One region of the Pseudomonas sp. HOU2 genome, then DNA from elsewhere that is predicted to be linked to it. Evidence: predicted binding sites of a transcription regulator. Region 1 holds the regulator's gene; each other region holds the start of a gene.
The links. The regulator sigma-54, encoded in region 1, starts transcription at its own class of promoters, with help from an activator protein. The targets are predictions, from matches to a motif close to ANTGGCATNNANNTTGCTNT.

Region 1 (7,542 bases):
AGATGCTGATGAATGCCGGTGTCGAAACCGCCATCATCAGCGGCCGCAAGACGCCGGTGGTTGAACGCCGGGCGAAGAACCTCGGCATCCCGCACCTGTTTCAGGGCCGCGAAGACAAATTGGTGGTTCTGGACGGTCTACTGGCGCAACTGGGCCTAAGCTATGAACAGGTCGCCTACCTCGGTGACGATTTGCCTGACCTGCCGGTGATCCGCCGCGTAGGCCTGGGCATGGCCGTCGCCAATGCCGCCGATTTCGTGCGCGAACACGCCCATGGCGTCACTCGGGCCCGCGGTGGCGAAGGTGCCGCCCGTGAATTCTGCGAATTGATCCTGCGCGCCCAGGGCCGCCTCGATGCGGCCAACGCCGCGTACCTGTGAGCCAGACCATGTTTAGCAAAAAATTTCGCAACTTCCTGCTGTTCGGCTGTATCGCTGCCATGTTTGCGGCGGTCGGCTACTGGAACATCAGTCCGGAACGGTTCCTCGACAAACCTGCGGTCAAGGTCGAAGACACTGCAATCGACTGGTACGCCACCAACACGCATACCCTGCAATACCTGCCGGACGGCAAAGTGCAGTACGAAATGACTTCGGACAAGGCCGAACACCTGAAGGCCACAGACGTGACGCTGGTCACCAAACCGGACCTCAACATGTATCGCGGCACCGAGTTTCCATGGCACGTGACCAGCGAGCGCGGCGAAGTGAATCCGGACGGAACGCAGGTAGAATTGATCGACTCGGTACGCATCAAGCGCACCGATGAAAAGAACCGCGACACCCTGATCACCAGCACACGCATGACGGTGTTCCCTCAGCAGCAATATGCGCAGACCGAGCAACCCGTTAGAATCGACGGCGCTGGCGGTGTATCGACTGGCGTGGGAATGAAGGCGTATTTGAAGGACAGCAGGATACACCTGCAATCGAACGTAAGAGGACAGTATGAGGCTCGTTAAAACCCTCCCTATTTTGCTCAGTCTGGGCGCAGCACTGGGAAGCGTGAGCGCCTGGGCTCTGCCGAACGATCAGCAGCAACCTATCCGCATTCAGGCCGACGACGCCCAACTGGACGACAAGAATGGCATCGCCACCTATAAAGGTGACGTGATCATCACCCAGGGTTCGATGATCGTTAAGGGCAATACGGTGACCATCACCCGTACCCCGACCGGTGATATCGACGTGGTGACCTCGGTGGGCAACCTTGCCTACTTCGAGCAGTTGCAGACTCAGGGCGACAAAAAGCCGGTACAAGGCTGGGGCGTGACGATCCAGTACCACGCCGCGCAAAACCGCGTCGTGCTGATCGACAAGGCCAAGGTTGTCGACAAGGACAACAACACCACTCAGGGCGAGAAAATCGTCTATGACACAGTGAAGAAGCTGGCCAGTGCCGGTCGCGCTACCGGTAGCAAAGTCACCGAAGCGCGTCCGCGCATCGACATGGTGATCCAGCCGAAGAAGAAAACCGACGAGAAGACCCAGTAATGGCAACTCTGAAAGCCCAACACCTGGCCAAGGCCTATAAAAGCCGCCAGGTTGTGCGCGACGTCAGCCTGTCGATCGACAGCGGCCAGATCGTTGGCCTGCTCGGCCCGAACGGCGCCGGCAAGACCACCTGCTTCTATATGATCGTCGGTCTGGTGCAGGCCGATCAGGGTCGCGTGCTGATCGATGATCTGGACGTCAGCCATCAGCCGATGCACGGTCGTGCCAAGGCCGGTATCGGCTATCTGCCGCAAGAAGCATCGATCTTCCGCAAACTGTCGGTGGCCGATAACATCATGGCCATCCTCGAAACCCGCACGGAACTCGACAAGGCCGGTCGTCGCAAGGAACTGGAAAGCCTGCTGCAGGAGTTCCACATCAGCCACATCCGCGACAACCTCGGCATGAGCCTGTCCGGTGGTGAACGCCGCCGGGTGGAAATCGCCCGCGCCCTGGCGACCGCACCGAAATTCATCCTGCTCGACGAACCGTTCGCCGGTGTCGACCCGATTTCGGTTGGCGACATCAAGCAGATCATCCACCACCTCAAGGCCAAGGGCATCGGTGTACTGATCACCGACCACAACGTGCGTGAGACCCTGGATATCTGCGAAACCGCCTACATTGTCAACGACGGTCAACTGATCGCCGAAGGCGATGCGGCGACCATCCTTGCCAACGATCTGGTGAAGGAAGTGTACCTGGGCCACGAGTTCCGCCTCTAAGCGAATAGTGCCCGGTGAGCCGCCCGGGCGCTGTATCGATTCAAGCAGGATTTAATACGCTTTAATTGTTACAGCGCTCTAGGCAAACACGACAGTTTCAGGCATATAATTTGCTTAAGTTTGGCGCTCCGGCGCCCTGTAGTGGATGGCGCATGCGCGCCGGCGAATAAGGTGTTAAGCCCCTGCCATGAAACCATCGCTAGTCTTGAGAATGGGCCAGCAGCTGACGATGACACCGCAGCTGCAACAGGCCATCCGCCTGCTCCAATTGTCGACCCTGGACCTGCAACAGGAAATCCAGGAGGCCCTGGAATCCAATCCGATGCTCGAACGCCAGGAAGAAGGCGACGACTTCGACAACTCCGATCCTTTGGCCGACAACGCCGAACAAAAACCCAACACCGACATTCAGGAACCCTCCTATCAGGAAACCGCCCCGACGGTGGACAACCTGGAAGATGGCGAATGGAACGAGCGCATTCCTAACGAACTGCCCGTTGATACCGCTTGGGAAGACGTCTACCAGACCAGCGCCAGCAGTCTGCCCAGCAGCGATGACGACGAGTGGGACTTCACCACCCGCACCTCCGCCGGCGAAAGCCTGCAAAGCCATTTGCTGTGGCAATTGAACCTGGCGCCGATGTCCGACACCGACCGCCTGATCGCCGTGACCCTGATCGATTGCATCAACAATCAGGGCTACCTCGACGAAACCCTCGAAGAAATCCTCGACGCCTTTGATCCGGAGCTCGACATCGAGCTGGACGAGATCGAGGCCGTTCTGCACCGCATTCAACAGTTCGAACCCGCCGGCATCGGCGCGCGCAACCTCGGCGAATGCCTGTTGCTGCAACTGCGTCAGCTCTCGGCCAAGACCCCGTGGCTCAACGAAGCCAAACGTCTGGTCAGCGATTACATCGATCTGCTCGGCAGTCGTGACTACAGCCAGTTGATGCGGCGCATGAAGCTTAAGGAAGACGAGCTGCGTCAGGTCATCGAACTGGTGCAAAGCCTCAATCCACGCCCGGGCTCACAGATCGAATCGACCGAAGCCGAGTACGTGGTGCCCGACGTCATTGTGCGCAAGGACAACGAGCGCTGGCTGGTCGAATTGAATCAGGAGTCGGTGCCCCGTTTGCGGGTCAACGCGCAGTACGCCGGCTTCGTCCGTCGCGCCGACACCAGCGCCGACAACACCTTCATGCGCAACCAGTTGCAAGAAGCACGCTGGTTCATCAAGAGCCTGCAGAGCCGCAACGAAACCCTGATGAAAGTGGCCACCCAGATCGTGGAGCATCAGCGCGGTTTCCTGGAGTACGGCGACGAAGCCATGAAGCCGTTGGTCCTGCACGACATCGCCGAAGCGGTAGGCATGCACGAATCGACGATTTCCCGGGTCACCACACAGAAATTCATGCATACCCCACGGGGCATTTATGAACTGAAATACTTTTTCTCCAGCCATGTAAGCACCTCCGAAGGCGGTGAATGCTCGTCCACGGCGATCCGCGCGATCATCAAAAAACTGGTTGCAGCGGAAAATCAGAAAAAGCCGTTGAGTGACAGCAAGATCGCTGGTTTACTGGAGGCACAAGGCATTCAGGTGGCTCGCCGCACCGTCGCCAAGTACCGTGAATCCCTAGGGATCGCGCCTTCGAGCGAACGCAAGCGGTTGATGTAAGCCACGTTACAGCGTTCCAGTGGCAGGCTGTTCGGCCTGCCGCTTTATGCACTGGCAACGAAGGAGAAGCTGTATGCAAGTCAACATCAGTGGACACCAACTGGAAGTTACCCAACCTCTCCGTGAATACGTTGAGCAGAAGCTCAAGAGGCTTGAGGGACATTTCGACAAGATCACCAACGTGCAAGTCACGATGTGCGTCGAAAAGCTCAAGCAGAAAATCGAAGCCACCTTGCATATCCCCGGCAGCGAAGTGGTCGCCAACGCAGAAGATACCGACATGTACGCTGCGATCGACTCACTGACCGACAAGCTGGATCGCCAACTCAAAAAGCATAAGGAAAAGACCCAGAGCCTCCTTCAGGGCGCGACAGGTCGTTAACACCCCCAACCCATGATCCGACTTGAAAGTATCCTGACCCCCGGCCGTTCCCTGGTGAACGTGCCGGGCGGCAGTAAAAAGAAAGCCCTCGAACAGATTGCCAACCTGATCGCCCGCGAAGTGCCGGATCTGGAGATGCAAGATGTCTTCGAAGCGCTGATCGCCCGTGAGAAACTCGGTTCCACCGGTTTCGGCAACGGCATCGCCATCCCCCACTGCCGCCTCAAAGGCTGCGAAGCGCCTATCAGCGCTTTGATGCACCTTGAAGCGCCCATCGATTTCGATGCAATCGACGGCGCACCGGTTGACCTGCTGTTTGTCCTGCTGGTCCCGGAAGCCGCCACCGATGCTCACCTGGAATTACTGCGCCAGATCGCCAGCATGCTCGACCGCAAGGAAGTGCGCGAAAAACTGCGTAGCGCACCGAGCAATGAAGCCTTGTATCAGGTCGTCCTGAGCGAGCAGAACGGTCACTAATCATGCGTTTGATCATCGTCAGCGGCCGCTCCGGCTCGGGTAAAAGTACCGCCCTGAATGTTCTTGAGGACAACGGCTACTACTGCATCGACAACCTGCCGGCCGGTCTGCTGCCGGAGCTCGCCGAACGCGCCCTGATTCATACCGAGCTGGCTCAGCCGTTGGTGGCTGTGTCGATCGATGCGCGAAACCTGCCGAGTCATTTGTCACGCTTCCCCGAGTTGCTCGAAGAAGTCCGCGCCCGACACATTCAGTGTGATGTGCTGTATCTGGATGCCGACGAAGAAACCTTGCTCAAACGCTTCTCGGAAACCCGCCGTCGCCACCCGCTGAGCACCGCCAACCGCTCACTGGCCGAAGCGATCGAAGATGAAACCGCCCTGCTCGGCCCGATTGCCGACCTGGCCGATCTCAAGGTCAACACCACCAATCTGAATCTGTACCAGTTGCGCGACACCATCAAACTCCGCCTGCTGAACCAGCCGGAGCCGGGGACAGCATTTCTGGTCGAATCGTTCGGTTTCAAGCGCGGCATGCCGGTGGACGCGGATCTGGTGTTCGACGTGCGCTGCCTGCCCAATCCGTACTGGAAGCCTGAATTGCGCGCGCAATCCGGACTCGACGCACCGGTCGCCGAGTATCTGGCGACGCAGCCTGAGGTCGAAGAGATGTTCCAGGACATCTACGGCTACCTGAATAAATGGTTGCCGCGCTTTGCGGCGAGCAATCGCGCCTATGTCACCATTGCCATTGGCTGCACTGGCGGACATCACCGCTCCGTTTACCTGACCGAACGCCTGGGTCAGGCCCTGCAGAAAACCCTGAAGAACGTCCAGGTTCGCCACCGCGACCTCACTTAAAGGATTCACACCGCGATGCCTGCTCTGGAAATCGAAATCATCAATAAACTGGGCCTGCATGCCCGGGCGTCGGCCAAGTTCGTCGGGGTGGCGGGGCAGTTCCCGGATTGCACGATCAGAGTGGGTCGCACACCGGAAACCACGGTGGATGGCAAAAGCATCATGGCGATGATGATGCTCGCCGCCGGTAAAGGCACCAAAATATATCTGAGTACCGAAGGCCATCAGGAACAGGAAGCGCTGGATGCGCTGGTGGCGTTGATCAACAACTACTTCGATGAAGGCGGTTGAACGTTAAAAGATCGCAGCCTGCGGCAGCTCCTACAGTGAACGCATTCCAATGTAGGAGTTGCCGAAGGCTGCGATCTTTTTTCAGCCCAATGCGGTATCCATCACCATCATCAGACAGAAGCCGATCAGCAAGCCTAGGCTGGCCAGCTTGTCATGCCCATGGCGGCGCGATTCCGGGATGACCTCATGCGTCACCACCAACAACATCGCCCCCGCCGCCAGCGCCAGCCCCAACGGCAATAACAGCTCCGCCAGACTGACCAGCCACGCGCACAGAAGTGCAAACACCGGCTCGACCAGCCCTGACGCCGCACCGATCAAGAATGCCCTGACCCGCGACATCCCCGCCCCGGCCAACACCAGCGCAATCACCAGTCCCTCCGGCACATCCTGCAAGGCGATGCCCATCGCCAGACTGTCGGCATCCGGCATGCCGCCGCCAGCAGACACCCCCACCGCCATGCCTTCGGGGATGTTGTGAGCAATGATGGCGAAGACGAACAACCAGATCCTTGGCGGGATCACCGGGTGATCGGGGGTACCGACGAGCATTTCCGGTGAGGCGCCGGACAGTTTCAGATCCACCAGATACAGAGCGAATGCACCGAGCATGATGCCGAAGCAGATCAGACCGCTGGCGGCCCAAGGTGTCAGGCCCAGACTTTCGGCCGCGGCAATGCCCGGCACGATCAGCGAAAAAGCGGTCGCCGCCAGCATCACGCCGGCGCCGAAACCCAGCAGCGTATCGCTGAGCCTCTGCGGCATGCGCCGGATCACCAGCACCGGCACCGCACCGAGCGCCGTGCCGAGGGCGCAGATCGCGCCACCCTGCAAGGCCCGCGACAGTTTCGGCTGCAGATCCAGCCATTCCAGCCCATGCGCCGCGAGTAAGGTGATGCCCGCCAGCAGCAACAGCGACCCGACCGCGTAACGAAACATGCGCCCACCGCCAATCGCCAGTGTTTCAGTGCCCATAGTCAGCCTTGGATTGTTTTTATAGATGACTTAAACCAGTGCCGCCTGATAGCGCGCGGCAACTTCAGGCCAATTGATCACGTTGTAGAACGCGTTGATGTATTCCGGGCGACGGTTCTGATAACGCAGGTAGTAGGCGTGTTCCCAGACGTCCAGACCGAGAATCGGCGTGTTGCCGTTCATCAACGGGCTGTCCTGATTGCCGCTGCTTTCCACGATAAGTTTTTTCTCCGGAGTCACGCTGAGCCAGGCCCAGCCACTGCCGAAACGGGTCAACGCGGCTTTGGTGAAGGCTTCCTTGAAACTGTCGAGACCGCCCAGTTGCTCCTCGATCGCCTTGGCCAGCGCGCCGTCCGGCTTGCCACCGCCGTTGGGCACCATGACTTCCCAGAACAACGAATGGTTGGCATGCCCACCACCCTGGTTGATCACCGCCGCGCGGAGTTTTTCCGGCAACTGCTGAACGCTGGCGACCAGTTTTTCCACCGGCCACTCGGCGTACTCGGTGCCTTCGACGGCGGCATTGAGGTTGTTGATGTAGGTCTGGTGGTGCTTGGTGTAGTGAATCTCCATGGTTTGCGCATCGATGTGCGGTTCCAGGGCGTCGTAGGCGTACGGCAAGGCGGGCAAGGTAAAAGCCATTTCAGTGGACTCCATG
Region 2 (7,542 bases), 2.7 Mb from region 1:
CGGATTCTGGTTCTTCAACTGGGTAACCAGCAGTTGCAGGAACGCGTCCTTGCCCAGGGCCTGGCCGCCGGTGGAGCTGTTCGTGGCCGAAGCAATGCCATCGGCGGTCGAACTGGTCTTTTTCGACGAGTTCGCCAGGATGTCATTCATGCTCAGGCTGCTGGTGGTATCGGTAACGCTCATGGCAGTCGCCCCTTATTACTGACCGAGGGTCAGTACCTTCTGCATCATGGTTTTGGCGGTGTTCATCATTTCGGCGTTGGTCTGGAACGACCGGCTCGCGGAAATCATGTCAGCCATTTCTTCCACCACGTTGACGTTCGGGTAGTAGACATAGCCCTTGGCATCAGCGGCCGGATGGTTCGGCTCGTAGCGCGCTTCGAGGTTGCTCTGGTCTTCGACCACGCCGAGTACCTGCACGCCCTGCCCTGCGGCGTCCTGGCTCTGGAACAGCGAGTTGCTGCCGGTGTTCTGGCCGCCCTGGAACATGGTGGCGAACACCGGGTGACGGGCGCGGTAAGTCTGATCGATGCTCGACGAAACGGTTTCGGCGTTGGCGATGTTCGAAGCCACGGTGTTCAGACGCGTGGTTTGTGCGCTCATGCCGCTGCCGGCAATGTTGAAAACGCTGGACAGGGACATGGATTACTCTCCGCGCAGGGCTGACACCAGCCCTTTGAATTTGCTGTTGAGCAGGGTGAAGCTGGCCTGGAAGCCGACTGCGTTTTCCGCGTAGTTCGACTGCTCAAGCTGAGCGTCCACGGTGTTCTGGTCGATCGAAGGCTGCATCGGCGTGCGATACATCAGCGACTCGTCGCCATTGCCCAGGCCTTCAGCTTCGATGTGACGGCTGTTGGTCATGTTCAGGGCAATGGTGCCGTTGGCGTTCTTCTGGGTCTGTGCTTCAAGCACTTTGGAGAAGTCCAGATCCCGAGCCTTGTAATTCGGGGTATCGGCGTTGGCGATGTTGTTGGCCAACACTTCAGCGCGCTGGGCGCGGAAGCCCAATGCCTTTTCGTGAATGCCGAGCGCTTTATCGAAGCTGATGCTCATGTCGGGAACCTTCGGGTGACCGGTTTTTCGTACCTGAGCTTTAGCAAGGCGCGTGCCAAACAGAACAACCCCCGTAAACCGGGGCTTTGCGGGGCATCGGCAAAGCGGCAATGCCAGAAAAGCGGCAACCGGTTTCCGCCGAATGCCGCTTTTCTGCCGCTTGACTGCCTTCTATCAGCCAACACTGAAACCCTGTGGGAGCGGGCTTGCCCGCGATGGCGGTATGTCTGGTTAATCTAAATCGACTGACACGACGCTATCGCGGGCAAGCCCGCTCCCACAGGGATTTGTGGTGTCAGGGAGAAATTCATCGGGCACAAAAAAACGGCAGGCCTTTGCGGGCCTGCCGTTTTTTGCTGTTGCCGATGCAATCACTTCGCCTGGTAGATGATCCCCGGGCTGCACTGGACCATCTGGTAATGATCCGGCAAACCGTTCAGCGCTTCGGAAGCGCCAAGGAACAGATACCCGCCCGGCTTCAGCGTGCTGTGAATGCGCAACAGGATGTCTTTCTTCACCTCGGCGGAGAAGTAGATCAGCACGTTGCGGCAGAACACGATGTCGAACTTGCCCAGACTCGCGTAGCTGTCGAGCAGGTTGAACGAACGGAATTCCACCCGGTTCTTGATCGGCGCCTTGATCACCCAGCGCCCCGGCCCTTTCGGGTCGAAGTAGCGCTGCAGACGATCGGCGGACAAACCGCGACCGATTGCCAGGCTGTCGTACTCGCCGGTCTTGCAGTTGGTCAGCATGCTGCCGGACAAGTCCGTGGCAACAATCTGCACGCCCATCTTCAACTGACCGAGGTTGCTGCGCTCGAACTCATCGATCGACATCGACAGCGAATACGGTTCCTGCCCCGACGAGCACGCCGCCGACCAGATCCGCAGACGCTGGTTGGGACTGGCCTTGATCGCCTCGGGCAGCACCTTGTTCTTCAAGACTTCAAACGGATAGGTGTCACGAAACCACAGGGTTTCGTTGGTCGTCATGGCATCGACCACCTGCTCGCGCAAACCGCTGCGCGGCTGGGTCTGGATGCGCTGTACCAGCTCACCCAGGGACTTGATGCCTTGCTGCTCCATCAGTTTGTTGAGACGGCTCGAGACCAGGTACTGCTTGTTTTCACCGAGCAAAATGCCACAGGCTTTTTCCAGGAAGACCCGGAATTGTTCGAAATCCAAATTACCCGTAGACAATGATGCCGCCTCTTAAATCGTGTTGACCGCCAGGGACAAAAGGTCCCTAGCTGATATCTGCTGCTTTGATCCGGTCGACTACCCGGGATGCCAGGTCATCAGGACGGAATTTGGCCAGGAAGTCATCGGCACCGACTTTCTTGACCATCGCCTGATTGAATACCCCCGACAACGAAGTATGCAGGATGATATGAAGCTTTTGCATGCGCGGGTCGCTGCGGATCTCCGCCGTCAGGGTGTACCCGTCCATCTCCGGCATCTCGATGTCGGAAATCATCATCAGGAACTCTTCTTCCGGCTTCTTGCCCTCATCGACCAGCTTGCGCAGGTAATCCAGTGCCTGCTTGCCGTCGTTCAGCGCCACCACCTCGACCCCGACCGTCTGCAGGCAACGCGTGACCTGCTTGCGCGCCACCGACGAGTCATCGACCGTCAACACCCGCAGCGACAACGCCTTGCTCTGGGTCTCGACATCCACCACGCCGACCGAAATCGCTTCCGGCGTCGGCGCGACTTCCGCCAGCACCTTCTCGACATCGATGATTTCGACTAACTGATTGTCGACCCGAGTCACAGCGGTCAGGTAGTGATCGCGACCCGTGCCCTTGGGCGGCGGATGGATCTCTTCCCAGTTCATGTTGACGATGCGCTCCACCGAGCGGACCAGGAAACCCTGGGTCTTGGTGTTGTACTCCGTGATGATCACGAACGGACTGTTCTTGTCTTTCAACGCCCCAGAACCGGTCGCCATTGCCAGATCAAGGATCGGAATGGTCGCCCCCCGGATATTCGCCACCCCGCACACGACAGGACTGGACTTGGGCATCAACGTCAGCGACGGGCATTGCAGCACTTCCCGCACTTTGAACACGTTGATTCCGTAGAGCTGCTGACCGTCGAGACGGAACAACAACAGCTCCAGGCGATTCTGCCCTACCAGTTGCGTGCGCTGGTTCACCGAATCCATTACACCAGCCATGCCCAGACTCCTACACCAACGCCAAGTGTTGTTGCGACGCACATTCATTGCTAAACGGCACGGCGCTTGCTTTTTAACTCGTATGAACGCTCAAACGACATTTTTCCGACGCCTGACCTCCCGCACCCGCAAAGCGCTGTGCGCGACGTCTGCCGTCTGCTTGTTTTTCGCTGGCAGCCCTGCCGGTGCTGATACGGTTACCTTGCCTGACATGCTTATCGGCGTCACCCAGGGCTTTCTTGAGTTCACCGTAGAAGACTATCTGGCTACCAGTCAAACGGAAGGTCGCTACGAAATCGAGGTCAACCAGCTCGACCCGCGTATGCGCATGCCTATGTGCGACAAGGAATTGACAGCGTCGCTGGAGAGTCCGGCACGCCCGCTGGGACGGGTTACGGTCAAGGTGCGATGCGAGGGAAGCTCGCCGTGGACGGTGTTCGTGCCCGCTCAAGTCCGCCTGTTTCGCGAGATTGTCACCACCACCCGCCCGCTGAAACGCGCCGGAATTATCGAGCCGCAGGACGTGACCTTGCGTGAACGCGACATCAGCCAGATCAATCAGGGTTTCCTGACGTCGGTGGATGAAGCCATCGGGCAGAAATTAACCCGACCAACGGTCGCCGATCAGGTGATCACTCTGGTGCATCTGGAACAGGCTGAAGTGGTGCGCAAGGGTGATCAGGTGGTCATCATCGCCCGCAGCGGCACACTCGCCGTGCGCATGCCCGGCGAAGCCCTGGCCAATGGCGGTCTGAAAGAACAGATCCGGGTGAAAAACCTCAATTCCAACCGGGTGATCAAGGCGCAAGTCATCGCACCGGGCCAGGTGGAAGTGGCCATGTAAAACGCTCAGGCAGAAAACTGGCGCCGATCTCGACGCTTCCCTAAACTGTGCCGAAGCAGAACACGCTTCGGCACATGCAGCTCATTGCAAAGTGAGCCTAAAGTTTTCCAGGGAATGGCCGAGAACATGGCAAGCGTCCAAATTCCCAGAGGTTTTTAACATGGTCATCGATTTCAGCCGTTTGAACAGCTCCTCGTCACTTACGGGCAGTACACGTACCAGCAACGCCAAGGAAACCGCCGAATCCGGCACCTCCGCGCCGCTGAATACCCAGGCCGAAACGGCCAGTACCGCAAAAAGCGGGGAATCGGTACACCTCAGCAATGAGGCTCAACAGTTGCAGAAGGTCACTGACAAGCTGCGCGATCAGCCTGCCGTCGACAAAGCCCGCGTGGCCGAGTTGAAAGCAGCGATTGCCGATGGCAGCTATAAAGTCGACAGCAACCGTGTAGCCAGCAAACTGCTCAACTTCGAAGCCCAGCGCTAGGCTTTTGCCGGCGCCAGGCTTTTGGACGCTTAGAACCCAAGGCCAGCCATGCACGACACTAATTTATTGCAACTGATCACCGACGACTTTGCTCCAGCTCAACAATTGCTGGAGTTACTGCAAACCGAGTCCCTCGCCTTGCACGGTCGCGACATGCCTTTGCTCGAAGATATTCTGGCGCGCAAACAGGCATTGATCATTCTGCTTGAACAGCATGGCCGCAAGCGCAGCGAAATCCTCGCCAGCCTCAACCTGCCGCTCGACCGTCAGGGCCTGGAGCAACTGGCCAGCCACTCGAGCATTGGCGACCAGTTGCTGGCTCAGAGCGACGTGCTGACCGACCTGATTGCCCAGTGCCAGGCGGCCAACGTCAAGAACGGCCAGTCGATCCAGATTCAACAGGCCGCCACGGCCAATCAGTTGAAAATCCTCACCGGGGGCGAGCCGCCAGCGTTGTATGACGCCTCGGGCACTTTCGCCAAACCCACCAAGCCGCGTACGCTCAGCCAGGCGTGAGCCATTCGACGTGCCTGCACTATCAACCCGCGAAACATGCTGGCAAAATGCTGGCTAGTCGTAGTCAAATTTTGTCTGGAGATTGAGAAAACGTGCCAAACGCCCTAAGCGCGGATGACAGTCCGCAGCCCCCAAAGGTGCTGACCACGCCCCTGGAAATCTCCAGCAACCTGCGCCAGCTGCAAGAAAGCCACGATCCGCTGATCATCACGTTCCATGAGCGCAGCCAGCGCTTTCAGAGCTACCTGATCAAGGTCGACCGCGATACCGCGACCATCGCCCTGGACGAAATGATCCCGCGCGATGGCGAGCGTTTTCTGCTGGCGGGCGAACCGTTCAAGGTCGAAGGCTTCCACGAGGGCGTGCGCATCGCCTGGGAATGCACCGGCACGCTGAACATCGAAGAGTCCGAAGGCGACCGCTTCTACACCGGCGACCTGCCAACCGAAGTGGTTTACCACCAGCGTCGCAACGCCTTTCGCGCAGCCCTGAAGCTGACCGATCTGGTCAGCGTCGAACTCGGCGGCGAAAAGCTCAAGGCGCCGATCAACGGCAAACTGCTGGATATTTCCGCCACCGGCTGCAAGCTGCGCTTCGAAGGCGACATTACTGATCGCCTGCAACTGGGCCAGGTCTACGACCGCATGATCGCCACCCCGCTGTTCGGCAATCAGCCCATCTCGGTCGAACTGCGTTATCTGCACTTCGAAGAAAAGCTCAACATCACCTTCGCTGGTCTGCGTTTCCACAACATCAGTGGCCAGGCGGCGCGCAACGTCGAGCGCTTCGTCTATCAGCTGCAGCGTGAAGCACGCCGGTTCGATAAAGACGATCTGTGATTCGTACAGGCAAATAGAAAGGGCAGTCCCTCGCGGGACTGCCCTTTTTTCTGGCGGAAATTTTTCTGCCAGCACCGAACACCTGTGGCGAGGGAGCTTGCTCCCGCTGGGGCGCGAAGCGCTCCCTTTATCTGGCAAGCGGGGCCTGCTGCGCAGTCCAGCGGGAGCAAGCTCCCTCGCCACAGTTACAGCCACAGCCACAGCCACAGCCACAGTTACAGTTACAGTTACAGCGTCTGCCTCTGAACAGCCTTACCCTCACCCGACTCAGGGCCTGGCCCCACTGATGTCCGGTGTCGGTTTATCGCCGCCATCCGTCGGATCAGTTTCCACCGCCGCTTCAGGCTGCACTTCGGGTTCTGGCTCAGGCTCAGGTTCCGGCGTAACCGTGGTCTGCATCTGCTCCTGTACCACCTGCTCATCCACTCGCGGATCGAGCGCTGCAACCAGCGGCGAACTCGACATGCTGTCCGGCATCGCCACGTGATGCAGCGGTGCGTCGTCGACCTGATGCAGATTGGTCACGGCTTTCGGGCGGATGCGCCACACCAGCACCAACGCGAAGAAGCTGAAGAACGCGTACAGGCTCTGACTGCCGAACAGCTTCATCAGCACGCCCGCCAACAGCGGGCCGATACTTGCGCCGACCCCGTAGGTCACCAGCAGCATCGCCGTCAGCGACACCCGGCGATCGCCCTCGACGTGGTCGTTGGAGAACGCCACCGCCAGCGGATACAGGCAGAACTGCACCAGCGAACACATGAAGCCGACGACAAACAAAACTTCCAGCGGCACCTGCGGCAGGATCGCCAGCGGCAACGCCGCGACCGCGAGGAACCCGGCAAAGCAGCGAATCAGCAGCGCCCGGTCATAACGGTCGGACAACCAGCCCAACGGCCACTGCACCAGCAGTCCGGCAAAAATGCAGCTACCCATGAACAGACCGACCTGCTCGGTCGACAGCCCCTGCTGCGAGGCATACAGCGGCGCCAGACCGTAGAACGAGCCGATGATCAGACCAGCACCGAGCACCGTGCTCAACGATTGCGGCACGCGCTTGATAAAGAAGCGCGGTTCCATCGGTGCCGGATGCAGCGGCGCCGGGTGAATCCGGCGGGTCAGCGCCACCGGCACCAGACACAGGGCAAAACACAGCGCGACCAGCATCAGCAGCTCCAGGCCGAGGCCCGGATGCATGACCAGAATCAACTGACCGAGCACCAGCCCCAGATACGAAGCGATCATGTAACCGCTGAACACCAGCCCGCGCTGATTGGCATCGGCCTGCTCGTTGAGCCAGCTCTCGATCACCATGTATTGGCACATCATGCCCAGACCGACGATGGTCCGCAGCACCAGCCACGCCGGAAGCCAGTCGACCAGGCCATGCCCGAGCACCGCCGCGCCGACGATCCCGGCACACGCCGAATACGCTCGAATGTGTCCGACCCGGGCGATCAAGCGGTGACCGATCTTGCCGCCCAGCACCAGGCCGAAATAGTTGGCCGCCATCAGCGCACCGACCCACAGCCCGTCGACATGGTCAGCAGCCAGGCGCAATGCCAGATAAGTAGATAGAAGGCCCGAGCCGATCAACATCATCAGCGAGGCGAAATACAGCGCTC
Region 3 (7,542 bases), 930 kb from region 1:
CCCGGGCGAAGTGCTGTTCTCGGAGAACTTCTACCAGGCCTGCCACCGTTGCCTGAACGAAGGCGGGATCCTCGTGACCCAGAACGGCACGCCGTTCATGCAGATCGATGAAGTCAAGACCACCGCCGGCCGCCTGCGCAGCCTGTTCCCGGACTGGCACTTCTATCAGGCGGCCGTGCCGACCTACATCGGCGGTTCGATGACCTTCGCCTGGGGCTCGACCAACCCGGCCTACCGCAAGCTGAGCCGTGAAACCCTGCAACAGCGCTTCATCGGCAGCGGCATCGTCACTCGCTACTACAACCCGGAAATCCACATCGGCGCATTCGCGCTGCCACAGTACGTGCTGCAGGCGATCAACAAGCCCAGCAACGACTGACCAGGTCGATGGATTCCTTGTGGCGAGGGAGCTTGCTCCCGCTTGAGTGCGCAGCACTCACAAAATCTGCGATTTCTAAATATTTTGGGGCCGCTTCGCAGCCCAGCGGGAGCAAGCTCCCTCGGCACAAAATTTTTCCAGTCATGAAAATGATGTTTTTTTCATGTTCGTGCGCCGCAATCCTTTTGAACGATCAATCTCGCCAAAAGTCGAGATAGATGTAAGCCCATTTGCGGGTTTGATCGAGGAGGCACCGATGCAAAAGTGGAAAGTCACTTTCGTGGACGATCATGGTGAAATTGTCGATGAGGTGTTCGAGCGCGCGGAATGCCCCAGCGACGACGAGGCTGCACGCCTGATCAAGGAACGGCTTCTGCCCGTGGCCGCCGAACTGGATCTGAACGATCTGGAAGGGCGCACCCCCGACGCCGGGGCGAAAAGCCTGAAAACCCAGAACAGCATCGAAATCCGCAGCATCACTCCAATCTGAAAACTTCCTTTCATCCGAAGCAACCAGGCCTTGGCAGCAGCTCTACCTTGGGGCTAATCTGCAAGCGAGATCAGCGAAACGATCGCTAAGGTCTGGTCTTGTCAGCTACATGCTTGTTTCCCGCCGGCAACCCGTTTGCCGATGTACTTTTGGCCTGTAAGGCCCGGGGCGGGAATACGGAAAGTCTATCCATCTATCCGAGGGGGACGATTCATGAGCACAGCCTATCAAGAAGACATCAGCAGCAATGTTCTGCGCCGCATGAAAGAAGGCGGTTTCGACTTTTCCCGATTCCATCCCATCGAGTTCTACGCCATTTTCCCGGACGAGGAGCGGGCGCGCAGGGCGGCAGGCAAATTTCGTGGTGAATCCATCAATGCCCAGGTCAGTGCGCGCGACGATGGCGCCTGGTCGCTGGAATTGAGCAAAGTGATGTACGCGACCTATGACGACATTGGCGATTTCGAGCAGGGCTTCTCTGCCGTGGTCGAGCCGCTGGGCGGCATCATCGAAGGCTGGGGCGTCAAGCAGGAGGTGCGCAACCGCCATCGTCTGAACTGATCTCTGGTTTAGCTTTTTTAAAGTCAAAAGATCGCAGCCTTCGGCAACTCCTACAGGTGATTGGTAGGAGCTGCCGGAGGCTGCGATCTTTTGCTTTTGCTTTCAAAACATTTCAGAAAGGCAAAAAAAAGCCACCGGAGAGGGTGGCTGAAAGGGAAGACCGATAAGGAGAGGAAACCGGTCAGGGTCACGGCCTGCGGGGACTGCACGGGCAGTCCGGATCAGGTGGGCTGCAGCCTCCCTTGTGGGAAGTTTGCAGCGGATGCGCGGATTATCCGCAGCCCGGCGCAAGCAGTGAAATCAACTCTGACTATGCTGGTGATAGGCGATGCAATGCGTCGCAATGAAGCGGGGGCAATCCGCTTGGGGCATTTGCCGCACAGGAATGGTGCGGTGCTTGCGGCGTGATTATCCAAGCGATTGAAATCAAAGCGTTTATGCCGATGGCACGGGCCTTGCGAAGGCCTGTAGGTCCGGGTGACAAGGAGTACGGCATGATCCGCACCTATTTTGATGAAATGTACGATGCCGGCGGCCAGGTCCGCCCGCATTACCGCGAGTTCGCCCGCTGGCTGGCGGACACGCCTGACGAGTTGCTGGCACAACGGCGACGCGAGGCCGATCTGCTGTTCCACCGGGCCGGGATTACCTTCACGCTCTATGGCGATGAGCAGGGCACCGAGCGCCTGATTCCATTCGACACCATTCCGCGCAGCATTCCCGCCAGCGAGTGGCGGATCGTCGAGCGCGGCTGCATCCAGCGGGTCAAGGCGTTGAACATGTTCCTCGCCGACCTTTATCACGAGCAGCGCATCATCAAGGCCGGGATCATCCCCGCCGAACAGGTGCTGGCCAACGAGCAGTACCAGTTGGCGATGCAGGGCCTGGATCTGCATCGCGATATCTATTCGCACATTTCCGGCGTCGATCTGGTGCGCGATGGCGACGGCACCTACTACGTGCTCGAAGACAACCTGCGCACCCCGAGCGGCGTGAGCTACATGCTCGAAGACCGCAAGATGATGATGCGCCTGTTCCCCGAACTGTTCGCCGCCCAGCGCATCGCGCCCATCGACCACTATCCGAACCTGTTGCTCGACACGCTGAAAAGCTCCAGCCCGATCGACGATCCGAGCGTGGTGGTGCTGACGCCGGGGCGTTTCAACAGTGCGTTCTTCGAACATGCCTTCCTCGCACGGGAAATGGGCGTTGAACTGGTGGAGGGTGCCGACCTGTTCGTGCGCGACGACAAGGTCTTCATGCGCACCACCGACGGGCCGAAAGCGGTGGACGTGATCTACCGCCGTCTCGACGACGCGTTCCTCGATCCGCTGGCATTCAACCCCGACTCGATGCTCGGTGTGCCGGGGCTGTTGTCGTCCTATCGCTCGGGCAACGTGGTGCTGGCCAATGCCATCGGTACTGGCGTGGCGGACGACAAATCTGTGTACCCGTTTGTCACCGAGATGATCCGTTTCTACCTCGACGAAGAACCGATCCTGAAGAACGTGCCGACCTGGCAGTGCCGTAACCCCTCGGAACTGTCCCATGTACTGGCCAATCTTGCGGATCTGGTGGTCAAGGAAACCCAGGGCTCCGGCGGTTACGGAATGCTGGTGGGGCCGGCGTCAACCACGGCGCAGATCGATGCGTTCCGTGAGCGGATCAAGGCCAAGCCCCACGCGTACATTGCGCAACCGACGCTGTCGCTGTCGACCTGTCCGACCTTTGTCGAAAACGGCATTGCGCCGCGCCATATCGACCTGCGTCCGTTTGTACTGTCTGGCCGCGAAACCCGGGTTGTGCCCGGCGGTTTGACCCGTGTCGCCCTGCGTGAAGGCTCCCTGGTGGTGAACTCCTCTCAGGGCGGCGGAACCAAGGACACCTGGGTGGTCGAGGATTGAAGGAAGCTTGCCATGTTAAGTAGAACTGCCTCGGATCTGTACTGGATGTCGCGTTACCTGGAGCGGGCGGAAAACCTCGCACGGATGCTCGATGTCAGCTATTCGCTGTCGCTGATGCCGCAGGACGGTCGCGGCGACGGTTTGCACGAACTGGCCATGCCGCTGTTGATCACCGGCACCCTCGACGATTACCTGGAGCGTCACGGCGAACTGCATGCCGAACGCCTGCTGCATTTCTTCGCCCTTGACGCAGCCAACCCGGCGAGCATCTACAGCTGCCTCGGCGCAGCGCGCGCCAGTGCGCATGCGGTGCGCGGGCGCATCACCGCGGACATGTGGGAGAACATCAACGCCACCTGGCTGGAGATTCGCGGCATTGCCGAGCAAGGCCTCAGCCGCTACGGCATGAGCCGCTTCTGCGAGTGGATCAAGGAACGTTCGCACCTGTTCCGGGGCGCGTCCTACGGCACGATCATGCGCAACGATGCGTTCCGTTTCATTCGTCTGGGGACGTTCATCGAGCGTGCTGACAACACGCTGCGCCTGCTCGATGCGCGCTATGAAATGGCTGGCGATCAGGCAGAAGCGGTCAGCGACGGCACCGCCCACGCCTATTACCAGTGGAGTGCGCTGTTGCGAGCGCTGTCATCGTTCGAGGCCTACACCGAGATCTACCGCGACGCCCCCGGCGCCCGGCATGTCGCCGAGCTGCTGCTGTTGCGCGCCGATGTACCGCGCTCGCTGCGCGCCTGCACCGAGGAAATCGACCAGATCCTCGCCCAGTTACCGGGTGCCAATGGCCGTCCGGCACAGCGCCTCGCTGCTGAGATGGACGCACGCCTGCGCTACACCGGCATCAACGAAATCCTCGCTGAAGGCCTGCACGCCTGGCTCACCGAATTCATCCCGCTGGTGCGCCAGCTGGGCAACGCGATTCACAGTTCATACCTGGAGGCTGCATGAGACTTTCCATTAGCCACGAGACCACCTATCACTATGAAGATCAGGTGCGGGCGAGCATCCAGTATCTGCGCCTGACCCCGCACGACAGCGAGCGTCAGCACGTGTTGAGCTGGCAGCTCGACCTGCCGCGTCCGGTGCGCGCCCAGCTCGATCCGTTCGGCAACATCCTGCATGTGCTGACCATGGACGAACCGCACGAAGCGATCATTATCGGCGCCCGTGGCCAGGTCGATATCGACGAATTGCGCGAGGCTGAGCATGAGAGCCAGTCGGCGCTGCCGTTCCTGCGTTTCACCCGTCTGACCGAGGCCGACGAAGCGCTACGGGCGTTTGCCGACAAGTCCTGCAAGCAGCGACGTGATCGCACCGCGCTGATCGACTTGATGCACGGTTTGAACCAGCACATCAGCTACACGCCGGGTTCGACTGAAGTCGACACCAGCGCCGCCGAAGCCTTTGCCGGGCGCGCCGGGGTTTGTCAGGATCACACCCATGCGTTTCTGGCGTGCGCGCGTAGTCTGGGAATTCCGTCGCGTTATGTGTCGGGTTATCTGTACAGCGAGGACGCCGAGCATCTGGCCAGTCATGCCTGGGCCGAAGCGTGGCTGGATGACGCCTGGTACAGCTTTGACGTTACCAACCAGTTGGCCCGCCCGGAGCGCCATCTGAAACTGGCGGTGGGCCTGGATTATCTGGATGCCTGCCCGGTACGCGGCATGCGCCGGGGTGGTGGTTGTGAGCAGATGCATGCCAAGGTGTTCGTGTCGCCGACGCCAGTCATTTCCGTGCAACAACAGTAGATCCGGGATATCGCTATCGCTGGCAAGCCAGCTCCTACAGGATTACCGCGAATTCAGAGTCAGCGCGAACCTGTGGGAGCTGGCTTGCCAGCGAAGAGGCCGGTGATATCACCGCAACGCTTATGGCTTAACCTTGCGCCCAGCCATGTGCTGCAGATAACCGATCAGCAACTGCAAGTCCCCCTCTGGCAACACATCCGCCGAAAACCCCGGCATCTTCGCCTGCGGCCACTGGCGCAAACTCTGCGGATCACGAATGTAGCGCTTGAGGAAGTCCGCGCCGAAATACTCGGTCGGGTTGTACGGAATATTCAGATCCGGCCCGAACTGCGCATCCCCGGCACCGTTCAACCGGTGACAGGCCAGGCAATTCTTCTGAAACAGGGCAAACCCCTGATTCACCGGGTCATCCGTTTTCAGCTTGGGATCCGGCAGCAGGACAGGGAAGCGCTCGGCCACTGGTGCCATGCGTTTGATGCTCGCCACCTGGAACGGCCATTGTTCCGGGCTGATATTGCCGGCCTGCGGGTCGGTCCACACCAGATAGAACGGCCCGGCACTGTGCTTGCCTTCGGACAGTGGCGGCCACGGCTGCGCCGGATCCTCGATCGCCAGCCAGGCCTGCGCGCCTTTTGTGTTGAGCAACGGTGCAGCGTTCAGTTCGGCGGCAAACCCGTCAAGTGCCACCGCTTGCAGGTGATCGGTCGGTTTGATCCCGGTGAGCAGCGCCGCCACGGGCACGGCGCGATAAGTCATGTCCTTCTTGTAGGACACATCGTTGTTGATGGTCAGAGTTTGTGCTTGCGGATGCTTGAGCAACTCTTCGGTCTGCCAGGTGCGACTGTTCTCGCCCAGTTCCAGCATGAGCTGCGCCGCAGACAAGGGCATGCTCAGCAGCAAGGCCCAGAACACAATGAGCGTTTTCAAATGATCGCCGTCCCTGTCGTGGAAGTGCGCAAAGGTTCGCACAGCCACGCTGGCCCGGGTAGCGGGCCAGTCACATTTTGTCTGGTGATAGCGGGCGCCTGCCGCTTGAGTCAGCCAATCACCTTGGTCAGATTGGGCAAAATCAACAACAGCGTCGTGGCGAAAAGAATGAGTCCTGCTTGACGAACTTTCGGTTGTTTGAACATGGCTTGACCGCCTTTTTTGTTATTTCCTGATGTTTGCCTGCATATCCATGACGGCAAACGCTGCACTTCCTGTTGAAGAACGTCGGCCCCGGCAAAACCCGACGACCCTGACGTACATGTACTACCTTAGAGGCCACGTCACGCTTGGCTTAGATCCATTTCATATGTATTTGTTGCTGTTTGCGATAAAAACGGCATGAGGCTTATTGCCAGCTTCCTCGCCGCCCGCTGGCTAGACAACTCGCTGACCTGAACCGGTTCACCTGAGGCTAAATGACCGTCCGTCTGAGCGTGCGCGTCAACATCATTGAGCGCTGTGGTCATTGAATCCATGCGCGCTCAGGACAACAGTGACAGCACGAAATTCACTCACCGCACAGGTTCGAGGACGTCATGACCCAAGCTTTGATTTTCGATGCGTTACGCACGCCCCGCGGCAAAGGCAAGGCCGATGGCGCGCTGCACAGCGTCAAACCGGTGAATCTGGTCGCCGGGTTGTTGACCGCGCTGCAAAGCCGTACCGCGCTGGACACCAGTCAGGTCGATGACGTGGTGCTCGGCTGCGTCACGCCGATCGGCGATCAAGGCTCAGATATCGCCAAGACCGCAGTGCAGGTGGCCGACTGGGATGTCAGCGTCGCGGGTGTGCAGATCAACCGCTTCTGCGCCTCGGGCCTGGAGGCAGTGAACCTCGGCGCGATGAAAGTCCGGTCCGGTTTCGAAGACCTGGTAGTGGTGGGGGGCGTCGAGTCGATGTCACGGGTGCCGATGGGCAGCGACGGCGGCGCCTGGGCACTGGATCCGCAAACCAATCTGCACAGCCACTTCACCCCGCAGGGCGTTGGTGCGGACCTGATCGCCACCCTTGAGGGCTTCAGCCGTGAGGATGTCGATGCCTACGCGTTGCACTCGCAGCAAAAAGCCGCACGGGCGCGGGCCGACGGTTCGTTCAACAAGTCGCTGGTGCCGGTGCAGGATCAGAACGGCATCATCCTGCTCGACCACGACGAATTTATTCGCGCCGAATCGACGATGGAAGGCCTGGGCAAACTCAAGCCGAGTTTCGAGATGATCGGCCAGATGGGGTTTGATGCCACCGCGCTGCGGGTCTACAGCCACGTCGAGCGGATCAACCATGTGCACACGCCGGGCAACAGCTCCGGCATCGTCGATGGCGCGGCGCTGATGTTGATCGGCTCCGAAGCCAAGGGCCGTGCGCTCGGCCTGCAACCGCGGGCCCGGATCGTCGCCACGGCGGTGACCAGTACTGACCCGACCATCATGCTCACCGGCCCGGCACCGGCCACGCGCA

Region 2: the regulator sigma-54 is predicted to act here: its motif matches at 1,094-1,113, upstream of flgB (flagellar basal body rod protein FlgB).
Region 3: the regulator sigma-54 is predicted to act here: its motif matches at 1,873-1,892, upstream of ABV589_RS23925 (circularly permuted type 2 ATP-grasp protein).

What each region holds. Positions count from the first base shown of each region.
Region 1 covers NZ_CP160398.1:4,329,650-4,337,191, reverse strand. The annotation lists gene ABV589_RS19490 (HAD family hydrolase) at 1-380, shown strand, start outside; gene lptC (LPS export ABC transporter periplasmic protein LptC) at 389-961, shown strand; gene lptA (lipopolysaccharide transport periplasmic protein LptA) at 948-1,493, shown strand; gene lptB (LPS export ABC transporter ATP-binding protein) at 1,493-2,218, shown strand; gene ABV589_RS19470 (RNA polymerase factor sigma-54) at 2,406-3,899, shown strand; gene raiA (ribosome-associated translation inhibitor RaiA) at 3,973-4,281, shown strand; gene ptsN (PTS IIA-like nitrogen regulatory protein PtsN) at 4,294-4,758, shown strand; gene rapZ (RNase adapter RapZ) at 4,761-5,618, shown strand; gene ABV589_RS19450 (HPr family phosphocarrier protein) at 5,634-5,909, shown strand; gene ABV589_RS19445 (ZIP family metal transporter) at 5,991-6,884, opposite strand; gene ABV589_RS19440 (superoxide dismutase) at 6,915-7,526, opposite strand; gene ABV589_RS19435 (hypothetical protein) at 7,528-7,542, opposite strand, start outside.
Region 2 covers NZ_CP160398.1:1,645,263-1,652,804, forward strand. The annotation lists gene flgD (flagellar hook assembly protein FlgD) at 1-183, opposite strand, end outside; gene flgC (flagellar basal body rod protein FlgC) at 199-642, opposite strand; gene flgB (flagellar basal body rod protein FlgB) at 646-1,053, opposite strand; gene cheR (protein-glutamate O-methyltransferase CheR) at 1,425-2,252, opposite strand; gene ABV589_RS07375 (chemotaxis protein CheV) at 2,299-3,231, opposite strand; gene flgA (flagellar basal body P-ring formation chaperone FlgA) at 3,314-4,075, shown strand; gene flgM (flagellar biosynthesis anti-sigma factor FlgM) at 4,236-4,562, shown strand; gene ABV589_RS07390 (flagella synthesis protein FlgN) at 4,611-5,078, shown strand; gene ABV589_RS07395 (flagellar brake protein) at 5,171-5,917, shown strand; gene ABV589_RS07400 (MFS transporter) at 6,185-7,542, opposite strand, start outside.
Region 3 covers NZ_CP160398.1:5,264,118-5,271,659, forward strand. The annotation lists gene speE (polyamine aminopropyltransferase) at 1-379, shown strand, start outside; gene ABV589_RS23915 (hypothetical protein) at 636-869, shown strand; gene ABV589_RS23920 (ribonuclease E inhibitor RraB) at 1,083-1,430, shown strand; gene ABV589_RS23925 (circularly permuted type 2 ATP-grasp protein) at 1,925-3,334, shown strand; gene ABV589_RS23930 (alpha-E domain-containing protein) at 3,347-4,297, shown strand; gene ABV589_RS23935 (transglutaminase family protein) at 4,294-5,097, shown strand; gene ABV589_RS23940 (cytochrome c) at 5,218-5,985, opposite strand; gene ABV589_RS23945 (acetyl-CoA C-acetyltransferase) at 6,624-7,542, shown strand, end outside.